One region of the Corynebacterium genitalium ATCC 33030 genome, then DNA from elsewhere that is predicted to be linked to it. Evidence: riboswitches for the same ligand, from Rfam matches in the RefSeq annotation. Region 1 holds a riboswitch; the other holds the start of a gene.
The links. Region 1 has a riboswitch for thiamine pyrophosphate ahead of HMPREF0291_RS02900 (ABC transporter substrate-binding protein). Riboswitches for the same ligand answer to the same signal wherever they lie in the genome.

Region 1 (3,435 bases):
TGGACGGCCAGCACATTGCGACGTTGCTGCTCACGCTGCTCTACCGCCTCATGCCGGAGCTCATCGGCGATGGCCACGTGTTTTTGGCCAACCCGCCGCTGTACAAGCTGAAGTGGCATAAGGGCGAGCCGGGTTACGCCTACTCCGATGCGGAGCGCGACGCTGAGCTGGAAGAGGGCCTCAACGAGGGCCGCAAGATCAACACCGACGACGGTATTCAGCGCTACAAGGGTCTCGGCGAGATGAACCCGGGCGAGCTGTGGGAGACCACCCTCGATCCGGAGAACCGCATCTTGCGCCGCGTCGAGCTTGAGGATGCCCAGCGCGCCGACGAACTCTTCTCTATCCTCATGGGCGATGATGTCGCTGCCCGCCGGTCCTTCATTACCCGCAAGGCGAAGGACGTGCGCTTTCTCGACGTTTAGGAGGTTTTCCCCTCAAACTTGGGCGCTCTCCCCGCCAGTGCTGGCACAATAGCCTGCATGACGTCCGTGGATGAGCATTACACCTTGTCGTACCTGCCGGATCACTCTGTGAGCACGGTTTATTGTTTCGAGCCGAAAGAGCCGCGCGCCGGCGCGCCGCTGGTGATGATGTGGCCCGGGTTCGGCATGGGTGCGCGGTATTACCGTCCGTTGGCGAAGGAACTGGCGTCGCGCGGGTACTACGTGGCTATCGGTGAGTTGCGCGGCCAGGGCACGAACACCACGAAAGCGATGCCGGATAACCAGTGGGGCTACCACAACTTGGCATCGGAGGATTACCCGGAGGGCATCAAGGCGGCGAAGAAGGAGCTCTCGCTTCAGCCCAACCATCCCACTTATTTGCTGACACACTCCATGGGCGGCCAGGTGGGCTCGATGTTCCTGGCACGGCCGGAGGCTAAAGAGCTCAACGTCCAGGGTCTGATGGGAGTCGGTTCCGGCAGCCCCTACCACCGCGGTTTCACCGGGAAGGACCACGTGCGCGCTCTGCTTGGCGGGCAGATGATGGGCCAGGTGGCCAAGCTGCGCGGCGTGTGGCCGGGCGGCGCATTGGACATCGCCGGTTACGGCCGCCAGTCCGGCCGGCACGTCTACGAGTGGTCGCGCTTCAGCCGCATGAACACCATCGCAGATCTCCAGGGCCAGGACATCAACTACGCCGAGGAGATCAAGAACGTCCGCGTTCCGGTGCTGCTGACCCGGTTTGCGAACGATTCCGAGTGCACCCTTGAATCCTGCGAGTACCTTCTCGAGCACCTAGAGAAAGCGCCACGCAAGGCCGAGGAGCTTCCCGGCCGACTGGGCCACAACCGCTGGGCTCGTGAGCCGGGAATCGTGGCGGACCGTTTCGAGGAGTTCGTCGCGCAGCAAATCTAGTCCCACGAAACCCCGTCGCTGAAGGCAGTTACCGTCCCGATACCGCCTGAGGTTTTAGCCGAAAAACTGGTGAATGCTTAAGCCCGTTCTAAGCTTCACCCGGTTCCGTAGCGTCACCTGTTTATACACGTAAACCGAGCTAGTAGTTACGTACCGATTGTGCAAAAGTATCGTCTGGATCCTCCGGTTCCTCAGGTTCTTCCGACCGGGGCAGCTCCGGTTCCAGCGCGGGCACGATCCCTGCGCCGGAGGCTGAGCCAGCAGCGCCCGGCTCCGAGTAACCGAAGATAACGCTAAGGCGGTCACCCTTTTCGGTGGCCGCCTTTCGCCTTCCCTGGGGATGTTTTCAACGATTCTCCCTCGGCGGTCACTCCCGGCTGGTATAAAAAGAGACACGTGACACGGGGTGCCCTCTGGGGGCTGAGATAAGACCCGTTGAACCTGATCCAGTTTGGACTGGCGGAGGGATTGTCACGGGGACGCTCCTGCGCACCAGTGCGCGTGCACCCGTGGGCCTTTCGCCAGGAGGAAAGAAAGGCCCGAGGACAATGAAGATCTCCAAAAAGCTCGCAGTGTTCATGGCTGCGTTGGCGGGAGTGTTCATGCTCACCGCATGCGCGGACAGTGCAGACCAGGCAGGCGGTGGTGCCGGCGGCGCTGGCGGCGACAAGATCCGCATCGCGCTGGACTGGACGCCGAACACGAACCACACTGGCCTGTACGTGGCCATCAACAAGGGCTACTTCAAAGACGCCGGTTTGGATGTGGAGGTTCTGCCGTACAACGACTCCAACCCGGATCTCATGGTCGATGCCGGGCAGGCGGAGTTCGGCGTGAGCTTCCAGGACACCGCTACGATCACTATGGCTGCTGGGGCAGACGTGCGCTCGGTCCTCGCGGTCCAGCAGACCTGGTCCACTGAGGTCTCCGTTTTGGCGGACCGCGACGAGATCAAGAGCCCGGCTGACCTGGACGGCCTGACCTACGGCGGCTTCGCTAACCCGTCGGAGGAAGCCACCATGCGCGGCGTCATCCAGGCCGCCGGCGGCAAGGGCGACATCGAGACCGTCACCCTGGGCACCAGCGCGTATGAGGCGCTGTACAACGGCGACGTGGACTTTACCGTCCCCTTCGTCGCCTGGGAGGGCATTGAGGCCGCAGATCGCGGCGTCGAGCTGAAGAACTTCGCCTACACCGACTACGGCTTCCCGGACTGCTACAACGTGATCATCCTGGGCAACGGCACCTGGCTGGAGAAGAACCCGGAGCAGGCGAAGAAGTTCGTCCAGGCACTCCAGCGCGGCTACCAAGACTCGGTCGATGACCCGGATGCTGCAGCCCAGATCCTGCACGAGGAGAACTCGGACCTGCTGACGGACGTGGACTTCCTCAAGCGCAGCCAGCGCATGCTCGCCGAGAAGTACATGCTCGATGAGGGCGGCAAGTTCGGCCGCCAAACCGAGGAGCACTGGGCTGAGCTGGGCACGTTCCTGGGGGAGCAGGGCCTGCTTGTGGATGCCAACAACAAGCCGCTGACCGAGGACCCGGACTGGTCGACCTACTTCACCAATGAATACCTCGCGGATTAGCGTCGTCACGCCGGTCGTCTTCCTCACCGCCCTCATTGCGGTGTGGGAGGCTGCCGTGCGCCTGACCGGGGTCCGCCCGCAGATCCTCCCGGCGCCCAGCCGGGTGGTCACCGCCGGGTGGGAGCAGCGCGAGGTCATTGCCGGCCACGCCGCGTCCACGCTGGGCGTCACGCTCGCTGGCTTCGCGCTGTCTATGGTGTGCGCGTGGTTCATTGCCATCGCGGTGGACTTCTCGCCCACACTCAAGCGCGGCCTCATCCCGCTGCTGGTGGCCTCGCAGACAATCCCCGTGATCGCCATCGCTCCGCTGATGATCATTTGGTTCGGCTTCGGCATGCTGCCGAAGATGCTCGTGGTCGCTCTGGTCACGTTCTTCCCGGTGGCCATCGGGCTGATCGAGGGTTTTGACCGCACTGACCGCGAAGCGTCGAACCTGTTGCGTTCCATGGGGGCCAGCCGCTGGCAGGAATTCAGTTTGGTGAGGT
Region 2 (3,435 bases), 340 kb from region 1:
GCCCACTCATCTTGTTGGACCTGCCTGACTTCGACTCGGTGGAAGCCTCCAACCGTGCGATCGCGGAACGCCTTGCCGGCCAAGTCGACGTGCTGGTTTGGGTCACCGACCCCGAGAAGTACGCCGACAGCGTGATCCACGACCAATTCATCCGCCCCCACGCCGGCCACGCCGAAGTCACCCTCGCCGTACTGAACAAAGCTGACCTGCTGCATGCGGACGATGTGCCCACGGTTGCCGGGAACTTCGAGAATTTGCTTCTCGACGACGGCCTTTCCCGCATCTCCGTCATCCCCACCTCCACCCGCACCGGTGAGGGCATTGAGGCGCTGCGGGGCTCCATTTCCAAGGTTGCCCGCGCGCACACTGCTCAGGCCGCCCGCATCGAAGCTGACATTCGGGCGGTGACGGAGGACTATGCGCCGGCAAGTGGGGTGGGTGGCGTCGAAAAGCACGCGAAGCGTGCCCTTGATGCGACCTTGTCTCAAGCGGCCGGGGCGGAGCGCATCGCCTCGACCACTGCCGCCGCCTACCGCAAGCGGCTGCATGAGCGCACCGGGTGGTTGTTGACCAGCTGGATCACCAGGTTCCGCCCCGATCCTCTGCGCCGGCTCGGCCTGCGGGAGGAGTCCGATGACGTCGGCGTGCACCGCACCTCGATGCCGGAGCTGGATGCATCCGGCAAAGCAGTGGCGAACAAAGGTCTGCGTGACTATTCCGCAGCCGCCGCTGCCGGCCTGCCCCACGCGTGGTCAGCGGCGGTGGCGGACCGCACCGAGGAGATTTCCCAGTCTCTGCCGGGTGAACTGGACCGTGCCGTGGCGCGCACCCGCCTCCCCGCAGAACCGTCCCGCGGATGGTTCCTGCTCACGGTGATTCAGTGGCTGGCGCTCATCGCCGCGCTGGCTGGAGTGGTTTGGTATCTGCTCGTGGCATTCGTGCCGGGCGCGCTGATGCCGCTGCTGGGTGACGACCTCGTGCCCACCGTCGAGGGCTGGCCAGTGCCCACGCTGCTCATCATGGCTGGGCTTCTGACGGGACTCATCATCGGTCTAGTCACCACCGTCTTCGGTGGGGTGATCGGCTCCGGGGTGAAGCGTCGCACCCGGAACGCGGTGCGCAGAGAGGTAGCGGAGATCTCTCAAACAGCCGTGGTGGAGCCACTGGAGAGCATACGCGCCGATTACGACAATTTCGTCGGTACGGTGACGAGCGCTGTGAGGTAGAAGCGGCGGCCGCGCTTGGCCTCGGATGCAGAACCTTGAGCAGAGCAGAGTGCTGCAATGACCCCGAGGCCGTTGCGAAGGGTAGCCGTACCAATGGGGGCACCATCCAGCCCGGAATACTACTGGCGGTTTTCCGGAATACTGCTGATCTAAACTCGCAGGTCAAAAACGTTCGTTAATGCTTATATGCCTGAGCAGTATTCCAGCGTCCAAAGGGGGCGAGCCGCCCCCCCCAGGAATCCGCAACAGTCCGAAGCCGCGGCTCTTCAGCCGCGAGACCTGGCCTTGATACACGTCGAAGTCAGGCCTTCAATTGTTTGAAGACCCCCTGACGGACGCAAGCCTCACGTATGATCGAGGGATAAGACACGGGGTGCCCAGCCCCCGATGAGGCCGGGCTGAGATTACACCCGTTGAACCTGATCGAACTCGAATTCGCGGAGGAATTGTCTGATGGCCGAACGCACGCCCAGCGCTATCCCTAACATCCTGTCCATTGCCGGAACGGACCCGACGGGCGGTGCGGGCATCCAGGCCGATCTGAAGTCAATTGCCGCTGCGGGCGGCTACGGCATGTGCGTGGTCACTTCGCTGGTGGCGCAGAACACCCACGGTGTGCGCGATATTCACACCCCGCCGCAGGAGTTTCTCAAGGCACAGCTCGACGCGGTCTTCGACGACGTCCAGGTCGACGCGGTGAAGATCGGCATGCTGGGTGACGCCACGACCACGAAGACGGTCTCCGACTACCTCACGGAGCACCCGGTGCCCATCGTCGTGGTGGACCCGGTGATGGTGGCCACCAGCGGTGACCGCCTGCTGACTGGGGATGCGGAGGAGGCGCTGCGGCAGTTCGTGAAGGAGCACGCGACCGTGGTCACGCCCAACATTCCGGAGCTGGCGGTTCTGGCGGGCACGCAGCCTGCGGACACGCTCGAGGAAGCCATGGAGCAGGGCCGCGCCTACGCAGACGCCAGCGGCGTGAAAGTGGTGGTCAAGGGTGGCCACCTGCGCGAAGGCATGGCCTCGAACGCGCTGGTTTCTCCCGGCGGTGACACCGAGGTCGCAGAAGTCCCCCGTGTAGACACGAAGAACACGCACGGCACGGGCTGCTCCCTGTCGTCGGCCTTCGCCACGCGCATGGCTATTGACCCAGACACGGCACTCGCGTGGACGTCGAGCTGGCTGCATGAGGCGATCGCGCACGCGGACGACCTCAACGTTGGCACCGGCCACGGCCCCATCGACCACTCCCATCGCGCGCGCCGTCTCGCAGCGGCAGGCTCCACGCAGCCCTGGAAGCTTAGCGACGATTGGACCGCCCCGAACACCACCTCCTCCCCCATCCTCGAACCCAAGATCGAGGCTGCCGGCCCCTTCACCCGGGACCTCTGGGAGAAAGCAGCAGCGAAGGTGTGGCCGGAAACCCTGGACTCTCCGTTCATCCGCGCTCTGCGCGACGGCACGCTGCCGCGGGAGCAGTTCTCCTTCTATTTGGTTCAGGATGCCTACTACTTGCGGGAGTACTCGCGGGCGCTGGCGTCGTTAAGCGTGAAAGCTCCCGACGCCGAGGACCAGGTGTGGTGGTCCCAGTCCGCGACTGTCGCCATCGAGGCGGAATCCGATTTGCACCGCAGCTGGATCTCCGCGCACGAGGTCGCAGCGGACACTCCCCCGTCACCGGTGACGCTGGGGTACGTGAACATGCTCACGTCTACCGCGGCGCTGGCGGACTACGCCATCGGCGCCGCCGCGGTGCTGCCGTGCTTCTGGCTCTACGCCGAAGTGGGCATGCACCTTGCAGAGAACAACCACGATGCCCACCCCTACAACGCATGGCTGTCCATGTACGGCGGCGATGACTTCGTAGACGGTGTGCGCATGGCACTGCAGAGCGTGGAGAAGGCTCTGTCCAACGCGTCCGAGGAGCAGCGCGCGAAGGCTGCCGAAGCCTTCATGTACGCCTGCTATTACGAGCGGGAGTTCTTCGACCAGGCAACGCGCACCCAATGATCACGGTCTACGGCGAGGCACTGGTGGACCTGGTGCCCGCCGGCACGCTTCCACTCGCGCCTCTGCGGCCAGCGCTCGGCGGCGGTCCGTTCAATGTCGCGCGCGCTCGGCCGCATGGGATCCACCGTCTCGTTCCAATCGCGGTTATCTAGCGATAGTTTCGGCCGCGAGCTGCGCGCCTCGCTTGTCGACGCCC

Region 2: another riboswitch for thiamine pyrophosphate. It lies ahead of HMPREF0291_RS01270 (bifunctional hydroxymethylpyrimidine kinase/phosphomethylpyrimidine kinase); the one in region 1 lies ahead of HMPREF0291_RS02900 (ABC transporter substrate-binding protein).

What each region holds. Positions count from the first base shown of each region.
Region 1 is NZ_CM000961.1:607,220-610,654, reverse strand. It holds gene gyrB (DNA topoisomerase (ATP-hydrolyzing) subunit B) at 1-425, shown strand, start outside; gene HMPREF0291_RS02905 (alpha/beta fold hydrolase) at 483-1,361, shown strand; TPP riboswitch at 1,754-1,847, shown strand; gene HMPREF0291_RS02900 (ABC transporter substrate-binding protein) at 1,910-2,950, shown strand; gene HMPREF0291_RS02895 (ABC transporter permease) at 2,931-3,435, shown strand, end outside.
Region 2 is NZ_CM000961.1:269,349-272,783, forward strand. It holds gene HMPREF0291_RS01265 (GTPase) at 1-1,226, shown strand, start outside; TPP riboswitch at 1,586-1,690, shown strand; gene HMPREF0291_RS01270 (bifunctional hydroxymethylpyrimidine kinase/phosphomethylpyrimidine kinase) at 1,680-3,239, shown strand; gene HMPREF0291_RS12145 (hypothetical protein) at 3,236-3,391, shown strand; gene HMPREF0291_RS12150 (carbohydrate kinase family protein) at 3,354-3,435, shown strand, end outside.